DNA from 2 places in the Paenibacillus sp. FW126-R14 genome. Region 2 is predicted to be linked to the other one. Evidence: a T-box and tRNA genes for the amino acid it is inferred to sense, from the RefSeq annotation. Region 2 holds a T-box; the other holds one or more tRNA genes.
The links. The T-box of region 2 lies ahead of ileS (isoleucine--tRNA ligase). A T-box ahead of a tRNA ligase gene usually reads a tRNA of that ligase, here a tRNA-Ile.
Positions count from the first base shown of each region.

Region 1: it has a tRNA-Ile gene. The T-box ahead of ileS (isoleucine--tRNA ligase) is inferred to sense a tRNA for this amino acid. The anticodon was not compared.

Region 1 covers NZ_JBYTBS010000006.1:222-10,995, reverse strand. The annotation lists gene AC3WRW_RS05825 (efflux RND transporter periplasmic adaptor subunit) at 1-1,141, shown strand, start outside; gene AC3WRW_RS05820 (hypothetical protein) at 1,166-2,917, shown strand; gene AC3WRW_RS05815 (hypothetical protein) at 3,083-3,247, shown strand; tRNA gene AC3WRW_RS05810 (tRNA-Met) at 3,338-3,414, shown strand; tRNA gene AC3WRW_RS05805 (tRNA-Ile) at 3,425-3,498, shown strand; gene AC3WRW_RS05800 (TetR/AcrR family transcriptional regulator) at 3,705-4,304, shown strand; gene AC3WRW_RS05795 (MFS transporter) at 4,369-5,598, shown strand; gene AC3WRW_RS05790 (DUF2277 domain-containing protein) at 5,685-5,972, shown strand; gene AC3WRW_RS05785 (DUF1906 domain-containing protein) at 6,103-6,840, shown strand; gene AC3WRW_RS05780 (hypothetical protein) at 6,891-8,093, opposite strand; gene AC3WRW_RS05775 (alpha/beta hydrolase family protein) at 8,202-9,041, shown strand; gene AC3WRW_RS05770 (Na+/H+ antiporter NhaC family protein) at 9,048-10,385, shown strand; gene AC3WRW_RS05765 (metallophosphoesterase) at 10,412-10,774, shown strand, end outside.
Region 2 covers NZ_JBYTBS010000069.1:15,997-26,770, reverse strand. The annotation lists gene AC3WRW_RS29215 (ATP-binding cassette domain-containing protein) at 1-836, shown strand, start outside; gene phnM (phosphonate metabolism protein PhnM) at 863-2,044, shown strand; gene AC3WRW_RS29205 (phosphonate C-P lyase system protein PhnL) at 2,059-2,793, shown strand; gene AC3WRW_RS29200 (phosphate/phosphite/phosphonate ABC transporter substrate-binding protein) at 2,874-3,932, shown strand; gene phnC (phosphonate ABC transporter ATP-binding protein) at 3,973-4,761, shown strand; gene AC3WRW_RS29190 (PhnE/PtxC family ABC transporter permease) at 4,751-5,536, shown strand; gene AC3WRW_RS29185 (PhnE/PtxC family ABC transporter permease) at 5,538-6,380, shown strand; gene AC3WRW_RS29180 (GNAT family N-acetyltransferase) at 6,473-7,459, opposite strand; T-box leader at 7,638-7,891, shown strand; gene ileS (isoleucine--tRNA ligase) at 7,942-10,774, shown strand, end outside.

The DNA of each region.
Region 1 (10,774 bases), on a different contig from region 2:
GGCAGCCTCTGCCGAGCAAGGGGTTAAAGTTGTGAAAACGGCTAAAATTGCGAAGCAGAAAATTGGCAATCCGATTGAACAAGTAGGAGACGTTGTTTCATCCGTTCAATTGGATGTAGTGGCGAAGTCGGGCGGGGAAGTTATCGAAATAGTAAAGAAACGCGGAGATAAAGTAGAGAAGGGCGATGTACTCTTCCGCTTGGATCCGACGGATGTGTTGATTCAAAAAGATTTAAATGCTGTGAGCATCAAAGGAGCTCAGGCAGGACTTGTCGAAGCTAAGCAAAAGACAGCAAATGGAATCGCGGATGCCAAAGACGGGGTTTCGAAATTGGAAACAGCAGTTAGCGATCTAGGGAAAGCGTATAACAGGGTTCGCAATGATTATGATCTAGGAACAGCTACCAAAACGCAATTGGAGCAGTCAGAAACAGCACTTACGAATATGAAGAAAGATTTGGAGAGCGCTCGTAGATCTCTGAAAACATTGCAAGAGACGAATTCACTAGCGCAAGTGGAAACTAGCCTGGAATCTGCACAAGTTAGCGCACGGAATATCGATAGAACGCTTAGCAATCTCGAAGTAAAAGCGCCTGCATCCGGTGTATTAACGGATCTCAACATAACAGTAGGCCAAACGTTAGCCCCGGGCGGCCGTGTCGGTGAAGTGCAGCAAACGAATCCGGTCAAAATCAAATCCCAGCTGACCGAAGCTTCCGCCAATCTCGTACGCGGCAAAGGCGAATTAACGTTCTACATTCCAGGGGCTACAGATAAAGCCAACGCCAAAGTAACGTATTTATCCGATGTGATAAACGGGCAATCCAAAGCTTACGATCTGGAGCTTGAAATTCCGAATCCGGATGGCCAGCTGAAGCCCGGATCCAAGGCTCAAGTCGAGCTTACAAAAGATGACGAGCAAATCGTGCCTGTCATCCCGAGTCTTAGCATCGTTCGCGAAGGCGGAGACAGCTTTGTTTACATCGTGAACGGGGAAACGGTTCAAAAGCGCAAGGTTGAGCTTGGACGTTTAAATGAAACGAATCAAGAAGTGTTATCCGGCGTTAAAGAAGGCGAAATGCTCGTTACATCCGGACAGCACCAATTGAAAGATGGAGATAAAATTAAAGTGAGCAACTAACATGAGCTCAAGGAGGAGAACCACGTGAATAAGAAAATGAAGAAATCGCTGGCCACCATTGTACTATCCGCTGCACTTTTAACTACCGCTTCTTTTCCTGCATGGGCGGCGGAGAGTGTGAGCCCGGCTGCTTTTGCTCAAACAAGCACAATTACGAGCTATGTCCTGACAAATAACGTTGAAGTTGAGATCAAAAGCATGCTCAATGACCATGAATCCAATTCAACGAAGCTTGGCGCAGTCATTCGGATTAAAAATACAAGCGGCAAAGTGACTCGAGTGCCTGATTTTGAAATACGCGCCAGCATGGCGGATGGTACCGTATATACACTACAGCCAAGCGCCAAAAATCCAAAATCCATCCAACCAAAATCGCAGCAAGAGCTCAGTTACTTGAGTACTGTAGAGCGCAGCGATGACGCTGAACTAAGTGAGCTTAGCTTTGTTGATGTTGATATGGAAGTGTATCCGAAAAAAGAAACGACACTGCTAAGCGTCCCTGTTGACGCGGCGCTGGTGTGGAATGGCAGTGACAGCACGATTACCAAATCATCCGCCCTCCTCAAATGGGGAGAGCCTTTCACGCTGCCTTCCTTGAAGTCCCCGATTGGATTCATCCCTGTGGATATCCATAAGGAAATTACAGCCAAAGGCGTGTCAACCGTCGTGCAAATTCAAGTCGTAAACCCGACGAATGAACGCCAAACGGTCCCGAATTTCGGAATCGACGGCAGGACGGAGAGCACGGTATACTCCGGCAACCGCGCCGAAGCTTCCGTTGTGCTTGACCCGGGTGAGAAAAAGTATATCCATGTCGTCATCCCTACCGATTTGGACACAGAATTCACCAGTTTGAACGTCGTGTCTCCGGAAAGCTTTGTCACGGCGCTGGGCGACGGCAAGTTTCAAGAGGAAACGTACCGCGTAGGGCGCGCGAACATCCTGCTCCCGATTGGGGCAGCGACGCAAGGCGTCATTCCAGCTCCAGCCTACACGCTGGGCACGCCTGTCAAATTGGATTCGACGAACAAATTCGTACCGTCCAATGTCGATGTATCGCTAGTAGAGCTCCATATTACAAATAATGAAGACGACGGTTTCAACACGGCAATTGCCAAGTTTAAATTGACGAATAACAGCGATCGTCCGATCCCGATTCCGGCCATTCAAACCGAGCTTGTCAGTAAAGACGGATATGCTTACGGCGGCAAAAGGCAGGCAGCTACAGCTCTGAGCGTCGTTCCTAAGGCCTCCTATGTTGTCAGCTACTCGTATGCTCTTCCGGCCTCAGAAACCGGCGAGGGCTTGAAAATGAATCTCTACAGCCAACAAACAAGCTCAGATACAACATACAAATCATTGCTGGCTACGGCAAAAGTGCCCGTTCAGAAAAATGATATGACGAACAATGCTATTCAGGTGTATCCATATGAAATCAAAATTAAGGACTGGAGCATTACAGCGCTATATCTGGCTGCCTTGACTTATGACTACAAATTGAAGCTGGAGCTGGACATCAAACCGGATGAACTGGTTACAGTCGATAAGTATAACAACAAGCTTTCCTTTGAAATATTTGATAATGTCGGAAATCCGATTGGTAAAACGACGCAGGATTTGGCCGGCGAAGGAAGATTGCACAGTGGGACGAATACGATGGATTTCAACGTGAGATCCGGTCAATTGGATTATCCGATTCAAGTCAAAATTTATGAGACCTTCACAAACGAATATGGAGAAACCGTTAAACGGCTGCTGACCTCTTTTAAACAATAGCTGCATGCGTAGACAACCGCTTGGAATTTGTGCCGAAAGCACAGTCTAAGCGGTTTTTTTATCGTTTTGCCAGCTGCATCTTCCTGTCAGTTCCGACGAACTCATAAGTCCGTTTCATTTTGGATAAGATAGCATTATCAGTTTAAACAAAACGGAGTGATTGCGATGAACTGGATATATTGGGCCAAATTATATGATTCCAAGTTTCAAGCGGGCTGTTTGGCGAAAAGAATGGAAGAAGACTGGTGGATTTATGGGTATGAATGCCCGCAAGAAGTGGAAGTATTCAAGTCGAAAAAGGGACGTTTCGGCGTTCGTTACAATACGTAAATTTCTGCGTGACTTCTAAAAATTAACGCTTGACTTACCACTCGCGCTTAGTGTATATTTATTTTTGTCGCTGTTGAGCGGCACACATGACGCGGGGTGGAGCAGCTCGGTAGCTCGTCGGGCTCATAACCCGAAGGCCGCAGGTTCAAATCCTGCCCCCGCAACCAAATTTCATTAGGGCCTATAGCTCAGTTGGTTAGAGCGGTCGGCTCATAACCGATTGGTCGGGGGTTCGAGTCCCTCTGGGCCCATAGCACGGAAACCCTTGATAAATAAGGGTTTTTTATTATTTTCGGACATTAAGCAAGCCTCTCATTCTACTACTTATACAAAGTGGAGATTGAGGGGCTTGTGCACATTTACAAGAGTTTGCAAAGACTTCAATTATCACTTATAATACTGAATAAATGTTCAGTATTATTTAAAGTTCTGTCAGCTGGAAAGTGGTGAAGCATGTGTGAATAAAAAGAAGCAGCAAACCGAGCAAACAAAGAGGAAGATCGCCGATGCGGCAAAGGCTTTATTTGCTCAAAAAGGCTACAAAGCCACCGCAATTGAAGACATTGTAAAAGCTGCCGGGTGCAGTGCCGGTAACATTTATTATCATTTCAAGAACAAGGAAGGGCTTTTCTTATTCTTGCTTGAAGATTGGAACAGGGAATGGGATAGGACTTGGTTGGTCAAGGAAAAGCAGTACCTTACCATAACCGATAAATTATATGGCATGGCCGAGCATTTGGCGCATGATCAACTGAGTCATCCGTTAACGAAGGCCGCGGATGAGTTCTTCAATAATGCAGAGAAAGCTCCGGAAGTGGAGGAGCGGATTAACGAAATGGTCAAAGGCTATATTGACTTTAATCGGCAGTTGCTCCAGACGGGGATCGATCATCATGAATTTGAAATTACGAATGTGTCCACTCTTGCGATTATTTTGGACAGTCTGCTGCTTGGGCTAAGTCAACATAGCCGAAGAATGGAACGTGAGGAAGCGCTAGCGGCTTATCGGTCGGCTATGGATGTGTTTCTGCAGGGCATTGCCAAGCCGGCACGTTAGCCCCTTTTTTTTATTATAATCCTGAATATTTATTCAGTATTATCGGAATGGGAGGATATTAGAAATGAAATTATTGACAAAACATCAGGGAGCTTTATTCATACTCATGCTTAATCTGCTTCTGGTCTTTTCCGGAATAGGACTTGTCATCCCTATTATGCCTAAGTTTATGGAGAGTCTGGGCATTACAGGAGGGATTATCGGCCTGTTGGTCGCCGCATTTTCGCTGACGCAGTTTCTTTGTTCGCCGCTCGCCGGCCGTTTGGCCGATTCCTTCGGCAGAAAAAGAATGATTGTGATCGGCATGATGGTGTTCGCTGTCTCTGAGGTCATGTTTGGATTAGCCAGCTCGCCTAGCCTGCTCTTTGCTTCGAGGATGCTGGGCGGCATCAGTGCGGCAATGATTATGCCGGCCGTTATGGCCTACGCAGCAGATATCACGACACCGGAAGAGCGTGCGGTAGGGATGGGGTATATTACAGCAGCAATTACAACAGGCTTTATTATTGGACCGGGCATTGGCGGTTATATTGCTGAATTCGGTATCCGCATGCCCTTCTATTTCGCGGCGGCGGCGGGGATTCTCGCGGCATGCATCACCATGCTAGTTCTTCGGGAGTCGCTTCCTGCACAAGAGAATGCATCAGATACACCACCGTTTGAAGCTCCAAAAAGAGGGCTTTTATCTCAATTGAGGTACGCCTATAGAGAGCCTTATTTTTTAGGCTTAATCATCGTTTTCGTGATGTCGTTCGGACTTGCTAATTTTGAAACGATCTTTGGGCTGTTTGTGGATCGGAAATTCGGGTTTCAGCCAAAGGATATCGCCTTTATCATCACATTCGGGTCCATCGCTGGCGCCGTGGTTCAAGTTACGGCCTTCAGCTGGATCTTGAACCGTTTCGGGGAGCGGCGGGTCATTTCCGTTTGTCTTTTCTTTGCAGGCTTGTTTATTTTTCTGACGCTATTCGTTCACCAATTTTGGATGATTTTTGCCGTTACTTTTATTGTATTTCTGGCAATCGATATTTTACGACCGGCTATCAGTACGCAAATGTCAATGGTGGCTAAGGATCAGCAAGGCTACGTGGCCGGGCTGAACTCTGCTTTTACTAGTCTCGGGAATATTGCCGGACCTATTGCAGCTGGCTTTTTATTCGACTTGGATGTCAATTATCCGTATACGCTGGCGTGTCTAGTCTTGTTCATTTGTTTCATCCTATCGGTTAGAAGTAAAAAGCGCAGCTTACAGCCACTGCAAAATAGTGTTCAAGCCGATAAGGCGGGGGTTTGAGTTTTACAAACATATGTAGATAAGTTAAACTGAAGGAATTAAATCACCTAACCCTTCCCGCCATTTTGAAAAAGGAGCTGCTTGTGATGTGCCGAAATATTAAGCCGCTGTTTAATTTTGATCCTGTTGCAACGGATGATGAAATTCGGGCAGCTTCTCTACAATTCGTGAGAAAGATTTCGGGTTTCGCCGCGCCTTCGAAGGCGAACGAGGAAGCGTTCAACCAAGCGGTTCACGAGGTGGCGCAGGCTGCACGTCAATTGATGGATTCGCTTGTAACGAATGCGGAGCCGCGCAACCGGGACGTTGAGATCGAGCGTGCGCGCGCCAGAAATGCCAAACGATTCGGAACCGTACAAAAGCTTAACCCTTAACAAGAGGCTTCTTACCTTCATAGGTAGGGGCCTTTTTTGCTTTCCTTTGATAAGTAACTCATTAGATGTGTAGCAGCTATTTTCTACGAGCATATGATGTAGGAAACTAGTAGAAATTAGGTGATAGAAAGTGACCAAAGGTTTTGATTGCTCAACACCTTTAACGGCACAAACCGCCGCTACTTTCGTCAAGGATGGCTACTCGTTTGTGGCCAGATATCTCGTTCCGAGCGGGAGCAAGGCATTAACGAAGAGCGAAGCGGAAGCGATCAGCCAAGCAGGATTGGAAATCGTATCCGTCTTCGAAACAACGGCAGATCGGGCACTTGGCGGAAGGACCGCGGGACTGGCTGACGGCGCTGCTGCGTTGCAGGTGGCTGATCAGCTGGGACAACCTGCAGGAAGCTGTATTTATTTTGCAGTCGATTTTGATGCTACAAGCGCCCAAATGGCGACTGTCATTGCATATATCCAAGGGGCAAGCGAGGCGACACCGGATTATACCACAGGGGTATATGGCTCTTATGCGGTGATGGAAGCCGTTAGGAATGCGGGGGCTTGCTCGCATTTTTGGCAAACCTATGCCTGGAGCGGCGGAGCGAAATCCTCTTTTATTCACATTTATCAATATTTGAACGATGTTTCTGCGAATGGCATCCAAATCGATCAAGATGAGTCCTATGGCAGTGAAGGTTGGTGGAGCACAGCAACAACGCCGGTTACGTATCCGCTTGCACCAAAAGATGCCAATGTGATGATTCCTTTTCTTTCCGCCGGCTACGATGCCACGACCTCGCTCCCGGCTCGCGCGGAGTTCCACCGATTGGCGAATGAACTGCGGAAAGCTTCCGGCCAGCCGCTGCAATAAGAAAAGAAAGCCCGTCATCTCATGTGAAAGGGGAGATGACGGGCTTTCTGTCATTGTATGACCGCGCTGCGAATGTACCAGCGCGAATCGAGCGACGCTCTTTCGAGCCGAAAGAGCACACGCCTGTGGGCTGGCGCGGAAGCACGTGCCGGTGTAACCGTAACGTCGACCGCGGTCTCAAGCTCCAGGAGCTGGGAGACATCCCGCTCCACGGACTTGGACAGGCGGCGCATGCTGCGCACATGCACCGCCTGCTCTTGCCCTGTAGTGACCTGCAGCAGCTGCAGGTCACCTTGGTTCGCTCCGCTGATCCAGACGTCGATCAGCGCCCAAGGCGAAAGCTTGCTGATGTAGGACGTCAGCAAGCCTGCGGCGCGGTGCACCATGACCTGGTGCGCCGGATCAGAGGAGCGGGAGCCGTGCGTGACGCTCCCGAGGAAGTGAATGCAGAAATGACCGTTGAAGTCATTTCCGGGGATGCCGTCTCCGCCATGCGGCATGCCGTGCATGGAGCCGGCCAGCGTGCGGCCGTTAACCTTCACGAGGACCGCTTTGCGGTCCCAGCTCCAGGCGCCGCCGTAGATGGTTTTGAGCGTCGCGGAATCGGTCTTCGTCAGCGGCTGAACATCCGCGTGGCTGGAGCCTGCGCGGCGCTGTCCTTCGAAGCTGAGGCCGCTCTCCACGTCGGTAATCGTGAACTTGCTATATTTAGGGATGACCTTGCTTGCGTCTTCCCATGTCAGAATTTCGCCATAGTGCTTGGCGCGTAGGGCGCTGACTTCCAGACGGAGGGCGTCCTGCGTACCGGAGGACAGTGCAATGGTGGATTTCGTCATGAGATCAACCAATTCCCCGTTTACCGTGACACCGTAGTTCTGCGTCTGCCCTTTTTGGGCATACGTCAGGGTGGTATCCGGCAGCAAAGCTTCGGCATAGGGAGGGCCTGCCGTTATTTTCTCAAGCTCTCGCTGCAATTTTTTATTTTGAAAGGATGCTTCTGTTCGGTAGGCTGCATGTGGCGATGATTTGACCACCAGCAAGAAAGTATTTGAGTTGCCAGTTTCTTGAGTGCTGTAGACTCGGCCAAAGCTTTCGTTCATCGGACTTAACACACCAACGGATAGCACTGAAAGCAACAGGGTGCAAATCATCGTTCGGAGCAAGCGAGTTGCTCGGGTATGATGCATAGGTAAGCTTCCTCCTGGATTGTATTTAGAGCGATTCACACCGTAAGGGACAGTCTGAGACGCCATAGTCAAGTTTTTACTATTTGCCTTAAATTTATGAACAATCCGCAGGGACATGCTGTCCGAAATGCATTTGTGCTAAAATATAGCCATACAAGAAAGGGAGGGAAATTTATGCAGCTAAATGAAGGCAAGGCGTTCGAACTACATATAGCGGAGAATCGCACGGTCAGAGGGGATTACTATGAAGCTGCGTCACAGCCGGCTCTAGGGACAATCGTCATTTGCCATGGATACAAAGGTTTCAAAGACTGGGGGATGTTTCCCCATGTGGCGCAATCGTTGGCAGCAGATGTGAATGTGATGTCCATCAACTTCTCTCACAATGGCGTTGGGGAAGACTTGCTCCAATTTACGGAGCTTGAGAAGTTTGCCCGGGATACATACTCCAAGGATTTGGAAGATCTGGACGCAGTCGTGAAGGAGATTGGTCGTATGGCAAGCATGTCCGGAGACGACGAGAAGCCAATCTTGCTTTTGGGACACAGCAGAGGAGCTGGCGTATGTTTGATTTATGCACTCGATCATCCTGAACGAATCGCCGGTGTTATCAGTTGGAATGGCGTTGCAAATGTTGATCTGCTGACAGAAGAGAATAAAGAAGAGATGCGCAGAACGGGCAGAACGCACACGTTAAACGGGCGCACGAAGCAAAATATGCCGTTAGACCTTGAAATACTGGAAGATATGGAGCGTAACAGCGAGAGATTCCATATTGTCAACCGGATTAGCGGTGCTGAATTTCCAATCGCGTTAATTCAAGGTACGGAAGACGGAGAGCGCTTGATTCGTGGCTCCCAGCAGTTGATTGAGCAGAATCCGGCCATCCAATGGATCAGAATCCCTGAGGGGAATCACACCTTTGGTTCGGTTCATCCCTATCAAGGGGAGCCGCAACCGCTCAAGCAGGCGATCAACGAGACCCTCAAAACGATTCGAAGGATGCTGGGATAAAACTACATGTTAACGAATAGACAGCTTGGCGTAACCATCATCATTACCATTCTTGGACTCGCGGCCGCATATGCGCTTCACCTTGCTTTAGCGATTGGCTTTGCCTTCGGGCTGTCAACCTTAGTGTTGTTTGTATGGCGGGGCGGAGCCGCGCCTTGGAACATCCTGCAAAGCATGTGGGAGGGGGTTAAACATACCAAAGAAGTTATTTGGATTCTCGCCTTGGTCGGCGTCGTGATCCCTACGTGGACGGCTAGCGGGACGATCCCTTATATGATCGATTTGGGGCTTCGCATTGTGGATCCCAGTTATTTTCTTACGTTTTCTTTTGTGCTGTCAGCGTGTATTTCGATGCTGCTTGGTACATCCACGGGGACGCTTAGTTCAGTCGGAATCCCGTTGATCGGTCTTGCGTTGCTGCTGCAAATCCCTTTGCCGATGGTTGCCGGCGCTCTCGTTTCAGGTGCTTTTGTCGGCGATCGGACGTCGCCATTTTCAAGTGCCAATCGTCTTGTTGCTTCTTCGACCGGTGTTTCTGTAAAAGACTTGTTTAAAGCTTTGCTGCCCACCACGATCGGTGCCGGAGGCTTCACCTTTGGTTTTTTCTTGTTCTCCGATCTAAAAGGGGGATGGCATCATGGTGAAAAAGCATGGCTGCAGCAGCAGTTTGGCACGGGTTTTACCTATAGCATTTGGCTCTTATTGCCAGTTATTCTTTTGCTTCTTTCGATTCTGTTAAGGTTTAAAACGAGGAACGGTTTTCTCCTGTCCATAGCTTCGGCGATTGGGATTGGTTTCATTTATCAAGGGGTTACCTGGTATGAGTGGCTGCATGCGATGTGGTTTGGCTATCATTCTATATTATTCGATTCTTTGCAAACCAAAGGCTTGTCCAACATGGTCGAGTTAATTGTCCTTATTGGACTTGCGGGAGCTTTCAATGGTATTTTGGAGGAAAATCGTGTTCTGCAGTCCTATATGCAAAAGCTGTTGGGAGGACGCTCCGCCTCCTTGTTCTCGGCAACGTTTCGAACCTCCTTATTCGGATTGGGACTTGGTCTTGTTTCCTGCACGCAAACCTTGCCGATTATGATGTCAGGGAGGAGCTTGCTCCCCTTCTGGGAGGAACGGTTTCCGCGCAGCCAGCTTGCCAGAGTCGTTGCTGATTCGAGTCTCATTCTAGCTGCCATGATTCCGTGGAACATGCTGGCTATCGTATGTGGAACGATCGTTGGGGTGCCTGTTGAGCACTATGTTGGATATGCGCCGTTTCTTTGGGCTTTGCCCTTATGTACCTTAGTATGGTCGTACGCTTGGAGAAGCCGCGGGAAAGCTCTTGGATAATAAAGCAAGTAAAGGATGGAGATACTGTGCCTGCAACCTTTTTTATATCAGATCATCATTTCGGTCATAAGAACATCATTGATTTCGAAAACAGACCCTTTGCAGACACAGATGAAATGACAGCGACTATGATCGCAAAATGGAATGCTGTCGTTGGCAAAGAGGATAAAATTTTTCATCTAGGCGATTTTTCTTTTTTGAACAAAGAACGTACAAAAGAGATCGTTTCGCAGCTAAACGGGTACAAAATTCTCATCCTCGGCAATCACGATCGGGGGAGATCGAGATCCTGGTGGCTGGACGCCGGGTTCGATGAAGTGAGCGAGTATCCGCTCATTTATATGAACTTCTTTTTCCTGTCGCATGAGCCTATGTACATGAATAAACAA
Region 2 (10,774 bases):
CTTCATCCCCGATTTTGAGTGTTAACCGTTTAAATAAACAATTCGGCTCTGGCTGTGCAGCCTGCAGCAGTCCGGAGCATCGTCATTTGGAGCGAAATTACTGCCGGGCTTGCGGCACCGTGTATTCCTGTCAGGACATCACCTTCGATCTGTACCCCGGGGAGGTTCTGGGCATCGTCGGCGAGAGCGGCAGCGGAAAATCTACCCTGATGAGGTGCCTCTACTTCGATCAGGAAGTGACCGGAGGCGAAGCTTACCTTCAGCCTTATAAAGAAGGCGCGACTAACATGTTTCAGGAATCTTCACAGCAAAAGAAGCTTATCCGCAATCATTTGATGGGCAAGGTGTATCAAAATCCGGTTATGGGCCTTCGGATGAACTTCTCTTCCATCGGCAATATTGCCGAGAAGATGATCGCTGCCGGAAACCGCAGTGTCGGTGCGATGGAGTCACGGGGGAGCGAATTGCTGGAGCGAGTTCATATCCCCGTGTACCGGATGAAGGAAGCGCCTAGAAATTTCTCCGGAGGCATGCAGCAGCGGGTTCAAATTGCCAAAGCGCTGTCGAATAATCCGCCTGTTTTACTGCTGGACGAAGTCACGACGGGGCTCGATCTATCGGTTCAAGCGAATGTGCTCGATCTGATCAAGCACCTGCAAAGAGAGTTGAAGATCAGCATGCTGCTCGTCTCCCATGATCTTGGCGTGATCCGGATGCTTGCGGATCGGACGATGGTGATGCTGGATGGACGTGTGGTCGAGCAAGGCTTGACGGACCAAATCCTTGAAGATCCGCAGCATGCGTATACCCAGCAGTTGGTGCATTCCCTGTTGTAGCCATTCCCCGAAAGGAGGTTATTTTGATGTATCTACTAACAAACGGCATCATGATTACGGAAGAAACGCTTTTGGAGGGGTACGATATGCTGGTGCAAGACGATCGCATTGCCTGCATCGCTCCCAAAGGTGAGATTGTCGTGGAGGCCGGCACGGAAATTATCGATGCGGGCGGCGGATATGTGACTCCGGGGATGATCGACATCCATTCCGATTACATCGAGCATATGACGGCCCCGAGACCGACTTCGCTCATCAACTTTCAAATTGGCCTGCGTGAAACGGAGAAGGAACTCATTTCACATGGCATTACGACGATGTATCACTCACTGTCTATTTTCAAATCGGTTGATTACAAGTACCGTCCGATTCGCGAGCCTGAAAATGTGCGGAAACTCATCGATTTGATCGATAGTACGCACAGCAGCAAACATTTAATCCGCCATCGTTTTCATGCGAGATTTGAAATTGATAACCTGGATCAGATCGATAATTTGAAGAGTTATATTGAAGAAGAAAAGGTTCATTTGGTTTCGTTTATGGATCATACGCCGGGGCAAGGTCAATACCGGGATTTGGAAGTGTATAAAAAGACGGTCCTCGGCTACGATACGATGTCCGATGAGAACATCGCCGTCCTGATAGCCAACCACCAGACGAAAGAGAAAATGACGGTAGACGCGATTCGCGAAATCGCCGAGATGGCCAGAGAGCGCAACATAGCTATCGCTTCGCACGATGACGATTCGCTGGAGAAGCTGGACTTGGTGCAGAGCTTCGGCACCGCCATTAGCGAATTCCCGATTACGCTGGACATCGCGCGGAAGGCGAAAGCGAAGGGCTTGTTCACGGTAGCCGGAGCGCCGAATGTCATTCTGGGCGGGTCGCACAGCGGCAACCTCTCCGCAGCGGAAGCGATTGAGGATGGCTGCATCGATATTTTGTGCAGCGATTATTATCCGGCAGCGATGCTTCACGCGGTTTTTCAATTGGCTGGACCACAGCGGAGAGATTTGGTGGAGATGTTCAAGCTTGTCACCCTGCACCCGGCGCAAGCCGTCAATATCGACGCTGAATATGGCTCCATCCGGGAAGGAAAGAAGGCGGATTTGCTCATTATTGAGCGATTGGAGCCGGACGATTTTCCGGTTGTGACGGCCGTTATTGTGGACGGTAAGCTGATTCAGAAAACGAATTACAGGATCTGACAGGAGGGAATGGCGTGGATAATTTGCTGTCGATAGAACATTTGTCCAAATCTTTTACCCTGCATAATTTGAATAAACAAATTTCTGCGGTTGAAGATGTTAGTTTATACCTGAAAGAAGGCGAATTCGTAGGGATTACGGGAAAAAGCGGCAGCGGTAAATCCACCGTTCTTAAATGCATTTACCGTACTTACCTGCCTCATTCAGGGCATATCTGGTATAACTCGGAGCGATTCGGCCCTATCGATCTGGCTGCCGCTTCCGAGCGGACCATCATCGAGCTGCGCAAGCACGAAATTGGGTATGTGTCCCAATTTCTCAGCGTTATGCCTCGCACGACAGCCAGAGAGCTGGTCCACAATGCCATTGTGGAAATGGGCGAAGATGCGACGTATGCGGAGGCGGAGACGATCAAGATGCTGGAGCATTTCGAGCTCGACCGCAGCCTGTGGGACAGTTATCCGGCCACTTTTTCGGGAGGTGAGAAGCTGCGTTTAAATATTGCGAGAGCCATGGTCAAACGTCCGAGACTGCTGCTGCTGGATGAGCCGACGGCAAGCCTTGATCACGGGTCAAAGCTGAAAGTGAAGCAATTGATCGAACAATTGATTCAGCAAGGTACTACCATGCTTGGCATTTTTCATGACCTGGAATTTATGGAGCATCTGTGCAACCGAGAGTATCAAATCAGAGATGGGAAATTTTATACGGCAGACAAGAAGAGCAAGTTTACAATCTCTCAATTTTGACAGAATATTCTGAAAATAATAGAGAGATACACTGAAATGGGTTCTTTCAAAAATATCCATATTAGGGAGAGGTTCTGTTCATGAAAAAAATGTTAACGTTCTTGATCTCTTTATCTCTGGTTGCAGTAGCGGCAGGCTGCGGTACGAAAGCCGGGGAAGCGCAGAAAGCGGCAGCTCCCGTTAAGACGAAAGACACGATTACCGTTGCATGGTATCCGAACGAATCCGGTGCAGAACTAAAAAATGCACGTGAAGAACTGGGAAAAGTCATTGCAACCGCAACAGGTAAAAAAGTAGAACACAAAACGACGACGGACTACATCATCGCCATTGAGGCTATCGCCAGCGGCAGCGCAGATATAGCTTATATGGGACCGCAAGGATATGTTGAAGCCAATGCAAAGAATAATAAGGTTCAGCCGTTGGTTGTGCCGAGCGGAGAGTCAGGCACCCTGGAGGATGCTGTATACTACAGCTGGTTAAGCGTAAGAAAAGGCGAGGAAGAAGCGTATAAGAGCGGTAATGGATTTTCGATTGACAATATTGCCGGTAAAAAATTCTCGTTCGTGTCGAACTCTTCCACATCCGGATTTAAAGTGCCGTCTGCGAACATCGTGAACTTTTTTAGCAAAAAAGACAAATTCAAAAGCTTGACCGCTGATGATCTGCTTCAAGGCGGCAAGGATAAGTTTTTCGGTGAAGTGCTGTTCGGCGGTTCACACCAAGGGGCGGCTGTCAATCTATTGACGGGTAAAGCAGACGTAGCGGCATTCTGCGACACTTGTGTCGCCAACTATGTTGACCTAAGCTCCGGTAAGGCCAATACGGCTGGAGCGGTATATAAAGTGAAGCAGGGAGCGGCAGAACCGTTCAACACGCAAGTCGGCAAAGAATTTAGCCTTATTTCCGTTACGCCGGTATTGAACTCGCCGTTTGCCATCAACACGGGCACCATTAGCGCAGAAGATCAGAAAAAATTGCGGGATGCTTTCATATCCGATGCTGTAACGAAGAACACGAATATTTTCCTGCCTAAGGATTCAAAGGATTCCGGTTTGTTTAAGCAAAAGACGGGGAAAGAAAAATTCCTGCCTGTAGAAGATGCGTTTTTCAATCCAGTCAGAATGCTGTCCAACTAAGTCTATCCTCATGAATGACAAACCGATTAAGGGAGCCGCTATGACAACGTTATTGGAATTCAAGCAGGTTTCAAAGCAGTACGGTGCGGATACAAGAGCGTTATCAGATGTTAATTTCACGGTGAGAGAAGGGGAGTTCGTGTCGATTATCGGCCCCTCCGGGGCGGGCAAGTCAACGCTCCTTCGCTGTATTAACCGGATGATCGACGCGAGCAGCGGAGAAATTATATTCGACGGCAGGAACATTATGGAGTTCAAGAAAAGCGAATTGAAACGGCTGAGAACCCGGATGGGCATGGTGTTTCAGCACTACAATTTAGTGAACAGGTTAAGCGTCATCGAAAACGTGCTGCACGGACGGCTTGGCTATAAGTCCACGCTGGAAGGAGTTCTGGGACTATACTCCAAAGAGGAAAAGCGCCAGGCCTATGCGATTCTGAAAATACTCGGGCTGGAAGAGCAGGTTTACAAGCGCTGTGACCAACTGAGCGGTGGGCAAAAGCAAAGGGTAGGCATTGCCCGTGCCCTAGTGCAGGATCCCAAAATGCTGCTGTGCGACGAACCTATCGCTTCGCTCGATCCGAACGCTTCCAAAGTCATCATGGATTACTTGCGCGCCATCTCTACCAACATGGGCATTACGGTTATCGTTAACCTGCATCAGGTGGACGCAGCGCTGAAATATTCGGACCGTATTATCGGTGTGAACAAGGGAACGATTGTCTACGACGGACCTCCAGCGAAGATCAAGCGCGATCAGCTTTCTGTGATTTACGGCGCGGAGCTTGAAGAGCAAACAGACGAGCTGGAGGCGCAATATGCGGGATAACTTTTTTGCCAGAAAGCGGATGAACACGCTGCTCTTCTGTACGTTCTTGCTGGCACTGACGCTGATCGCTATTGTGATTACGAACTATAACGTCATTAAGGGCTTCACCTCGATACCGAAAGCGGCTGAATGGGCGGTTAGCAACTTTTATCCCAATGAAAAAGCGATGAAGCGGCTTCCGGCCATTATGAGCAGCCTGACTGAGACGGTGCTGGTGTCTATCGCAGCAACCGCAGTTGCAGCCGTCTTCGCCATGCTGTTTGCGATCGCAGGCTCTCATACGACAGGCACGGGCGGTGTTTTCAGTTTTGTAAGCCGATCGATTGCAACGATATTTCGCAATATTGATGTCGCTGCATGGTCGATGATTCTATTGATTTCTTTCGGGCAAAATGTGCTGACGGGCTATTTCGCGCTCTTCTTCGGCTCCTTTGGTTTCTTAACGCGCGCCTTCATGGAGTCGATTGACGAAGTAAGCAGCAGCTCGGTTGAGGCACTGCGGTCGACAGGGGCAGGCTATTTCCCGATCATTTTTCAATCGGTGCTGCCTGCCAGTATTCCGCAGCTGCTCAGCTGGATCTTGTTTATGGTGGAAACAAACATCCGTCAAGCTACGTTGATTGGCATTTTGACCGGCACCGGTATCGGCTTTCTTTTCAGCTTATATTACAAAAGTCTAAATTACAGCTCTGCCTCCTTGGTCGTCCTCGTTATCGTCCTCACGATTTTTATCATCGAAACGGTTTCTACCTATGTTAGGAGGGCGATTTTGTAAAATGGGACTTCAAGAAGCTATCCAGTCTGTCTCCATCAAAGAGAGCATCAAGAGAAAGCCATTCAACAAACAAACGGTGGTGATCCGGCTCACTTTGGCTGCGTTGGCGGTATTGACGCTGTATGCCTTCGCTACGTTTGACTATAAGGACATTGAGCTCTTAGATGCTATCTATTCAACAGCCCTTACGGTAAAAACGATGTTCTTCCAACCGCTCTTCAAACACCTGTCCTTCGTCGAGGCGGTTCAACAGCTGACCATTACACTGGGACTGGCGTTTCTGACAACGCTGTTCGGATCGGTCATCGCTTTGTTCCTCGGCCTATTGGCTGCCCAAAATCTTTCCAGTCCTAAAGTTTCCATCATCGTTAAAGGCATAGTTGCTTTTATTCGAGCAGTTCCCACGGTTTTGTGGGTTTTGATTTTTGCGGTTGCAGCGGGGCTAGGCAGTGTCGCAGCCGTGATCGGGATGACGTTCCATTCCATCAGCTACTTGGTTAAAGCGTACTCGGAATCTTTCGAGGAGCTGGACAAAGGGGTGATCGAGGCTTTGAAAGCAAGCGGAGCCAATTGGTGGCAAATTGTGTTTCAAGCCGTCCTGCCATCGTCTGTCTCCTACTTGATCTCATGGACGTTTATGCGTTTTGAGATCAATTTCGCAGTCGCAGTAGCCATGGGGGCGGCGGCCGGAGCAGGCGGCATTGGGTACGATATGTTCATGGCCAGCTCTTATTATTATGATGTGAGGGAAATTGGTGCTATTACGTATCTCATCCTGGGGTTTGCCATCTTGCTGGAGCTGATTGCGGGAAGAATTAAAAAGAAGTTAAGGGTTCATGGGTAAACACGGCGTGCGCCTTTCATGGATGGAAAGGGAACTACAGTTCGCTATTTCGCAAAATGTAAGGCCAAATGTAGTTCCGTTTCCCATGGCGATTACTTGAGCTCACACACCATCTTGTAACTCCCGGGTTCCGCCCGGAAGCCGATCAGATCGCGGTTTATTCGCAGCATAGGGCCATTCATGGAATCGTTATGAGTACGCAAATAAGGAACATGGCATGCGCGGGCCGTTTGCACGCCGAGCATCTTGAGGGCGAGCGCGATACGGCGGCCCCGGTATTCCGGAAGCACGCCGGTGAATTCGTGATACATAGCCCGAGTTTGCTCGTTCTGTTGGAGCGTGACTACGCCAATATAGCGGTCGCCGTCCTTGGCAATATGAATCCATTCCGGGCGAACGCCGGCTTGCCCGATGCTCCATTTTTTCCATTCCTCGAACCAAGGGAAGCTGCCTGAGTAGCCGGGAATATCCGGATGTGTAGTTTTATAAAGCTCATACAACTTTCGCTCGTTGTCTTCGCCAGGCTCATCGGCCAGTGTAATAAACCGGATGCCGGCTTGCTCAGCTTCGTTTACCGACTCGTACAGCGTGCCGCCATCAAATGCTGCCAAATCCAGAACGGATTCGAACGTATGGCGTTCCTTTATGTAGCCCCGACGTTCGGCAAAAGCCAGCGATTTCTCGTCCGTTTCTCTCATGTAGTCGATCAATCGTGAGGCTCTGACCTCCAATGCCCACTGCCGGAGCGCCTCGTATAAATCTCTTCCTATCCCGATCCCGCGGTTTTCCGGGCGAACGACAACGGTGTGGCTCAATGCTCCGGGCTCCGTCCATGGAGCTCGCCAGGCAATCGCGTAGCCAACCACTTGTCCATGCTCGTCTTCCGCCACCCATTTGGGGCGATCCCATCCCATCAGATGGCCATCTTCATTGTAATGCAGCTTGCCGGGGGGAATACTATCCTCTTCTTTCTGCAGTCGTTCAGCGGTTGTCGGCTCCGACCAGATCAAATTTAGCAGCGGAGCAACCGCCGCATAATCGTCCGGCTGCCGCATCATGCGAATCGTAAACTTTGACATTATAGCTACCTCCACCTCAATATGAAATCAGCTTATAAAGACATTATCCCATGTGCCCTAGGCAACTTCTTGGTAAAGTCTGGATATAAATAAAGATTCGGCTCCCAGCCCATATTTCCCTCATTTATTTGACAATTCGCTCAAAAAGGTGTAGAACTGAACTAACTGAATGTTCTGAGTAAATTCATTGACGAGATCGAGTACGCTAATCCCTTGTCCCCCAGAGAGTTGGCCATTGTGCTGAAAGCCAACGTTCAAGACTTAGCCGAAAATCCTCTCCGAGAAGGAAAGCTGAAGCAGTTGGAGTAAGCTGACCCGGGATCCTGCCGTTACATGGGGCGCGTATGATGGTACGTAGGCGGAGGTGACGGGGATCGAGTTATGGATCAACCGGAACAAGGGTGGTATAGCGAGTTGAATCTCGTCCCTTAGGGGGCGGGATTTTTTTGTTTTTTATTTTAAAAAGAGAGAGGATGTTCCGCATGAGAAAAGTGGATGTAAAAGAAAAAGCAAGGACCCGCGAGCTGCGTATCCTGAAGGGCTGGCAGCAAAACGATACGTTCCGCGCATCGATCGACCACCGGAGCGACAAACCGAATTTTGTTTTTTATGAGGGGCCCCCTACCGCCAATGGCAAGCCTCATATCGGTCACGCGCTCGGGCGTGTAATTAAAGATTTTATCGGCCGTTACAAAACGATGTCAGGCTACCGCGTCGTGCGAAAAGCCGGATGGGATACGCACGGCCTTCCCGTCGAGCTTGGCGTGGAGAAGCAGCTGGGCATTTCAGGCAAGCAGGAAATCGAAAAATACGGGATCGCCGAATTCGTGCAAAAGTGCAAAGACAGCGTGTTCGAATACGAAAGGCAATGGCGCGAACTGACGGAAGCTATCGCGTATTGGACCGATATGGATAACCCCTATGTGACGTTAACGAATGATTATATCGAGAGCGTCTGGCATGTTTTATCCGAGATTCATAAGAAAGAACTCCTTTATAAAGGCCATCGTGTCAGCCCTTATTGTCCCGATTGCCAAACGACGCTCAGCTCGCACGAAGTGGCTCAAGGCTATGAAAATGTCAAAGATTTGAGCGCGACGGTGGAATTCCGCAGCCGGAACGGCGAAGACATTTTCCTTGCCTGGACGACGACGCCTTGGACGCTTCCTGCGAACGTTGCGCTTGCTGTAAACAAGGACATCGACTACGTGAAAGCCAAACATAACGGCAAAGTCTACGTGGTCGCCAAAAATCTTGCAGAAAAAGTATTGAAAGAGAATTATGAGATCCTATCGACGCACAAAGGGGAGGAATTCGTAGGAACCGCCTATGAGCCGCCTTTCGGCTACATCCGTGTGAACCGGGGTCATATCGTGGTCGATGCGGACTATGTCAGCGATACGAGCGGGACCGGGATCGTTCATATCGCACCGGCGCACGGGGAGGATGACTACCGCACGTGCCGCCAGCATGAGCTGGATTTTGTGAACGTTGTGAATCAGGCCGGCCGTTATACCGATCAGGTTGTTGATTTTGCCGGACGCTTTGTGAAGGATTGCGATGTGGATATTGTCAAAAGCTTGTCCGAACGCAACTTGCTGTTCGCCAAGGAACGGTATGAGCACAGCTACCCATTCTGCTGGCGTTGTAAATCTCCGCTTCTCTACTATGCGATGGAAAGCTGGTTTATCAAAACGACGGCCGTGAAGGACCAATTGATTGCAAACAACAGCCAAGTGAACTGGTACCCGGGCCATATTCGGGAAGGGCGGTTCGGGAAGTTTTTGGAGGAGCTGGTCGATTGGAATATTAGCCGCAACCGCTATTGGGGGACTCCGCTTAATCTGTGGCTTTGTCAGGATTGCGGGGCAGAGGATGCCCCTGGCAGCAGAAAAGAACTGCAGGAAAAATCCATATCGCCGCTCGATGAAAATTTGGAATTGCATAAACCTTATGTGGATGATGTAAAATTGCGCTGCTCCTGCGGCGGAGTCATGGAAAGAACGCCGGAAGTGATCGATGTGTGGTTTGACAGCGGCTCTATGCCTTTCGCACAGTACCACTATCCTTTCGGTGACAAGAAACAGTTCCAAGAGCAGTACCCTGCCGATATGATTTGCGAAGGCATTGACCAAACAAGAGGCTGGTTTTTCAGCTTGATGGCGGTATCGACCTTGTATAACGGAGAGCTGCCCTATAAGGCGGTTATTTCAACCGGGCATGTTTTGGATGAAAACGGCCTGAAGATGTCCAAAAGCAAAGGGAACGTCATTGACCCCTGGGAAATCATAGAGGAATACGGAGCGGACGCTTTCCGCTGGGCTCTGCTGGCTGATAGCGCACCATGGAACAGCAAACGGTTTTCCAAGCAAATCGTAACCGATGCGAAGTCAAAAGTGGTGGATACGATCAACAATTCGCACTATTTTTATACCCTGTATGCCATGATTGATCAATATAGAGCCGAAGACTACCCACAGCAAGCGCCGAAGAGCGAATTGGACCGGTGGGTGCTGTCCAGACTGAATACCACCCTGCGGATCGTTCTGAAAGGACTGGAGGATTACGATTTTCTGAATCCGGCCAAACATATGGAAGCTTTTGTCGATGAGCTGAGCAATTGGTACATTCGCCGTTCTCGCGACCGTTTCTGGGGCAGTCAAATGACGGAGGCTAAAATAGCCGCTTACCAAACGCTGCGCGAAGTGTTGATCACATTCGCAAAGATGACCGCCCCTTACATCCCGCTCATTGCCGAGGATATTTTCAGCAACCTTGGCGGCGAAGGAAGCGTTCATATGGCTGACTACCCGAAGGTGAAAGAAGAAGCGATCGACGAGACGCTTGAGAACGATATGGCAACCGCACGCCAAATCGTTGAGCTGGCCCACAGCATTCGGAACGAGACCCGGATCAAAACGCGTCAGCCTTTATCTGAGCTCATTGTCACGCTCGATCGTGCGTTTAATCTGGAACGATTTGAAGACATCATCAAAGATGAAATTAATGTGAAACAGATTCGTATGGAGAAGAACGAGAGCACCTTCGTGGACTATGGTTTAAAATTAAACTTAAAGGCTGCCGGCAAAAAATACGGAAAATTCGTCGCTCCCCTCCAGAATTTATTGAAGCAGCTCTCCGCGGCAGATGCCAAACAAGCCGTTGACAACGGATATTTGGACGTTACTATTGCGGGCGAATCCATACATCTCACACTGGATGAGCTGCTTGTGGAAAAGCTGGGCAAAGCAGGCTTTGCTTCCGCGGCGGGTTACCAAATCAATGTTGCTTTGAATACGGCCATCACGGAGGAGC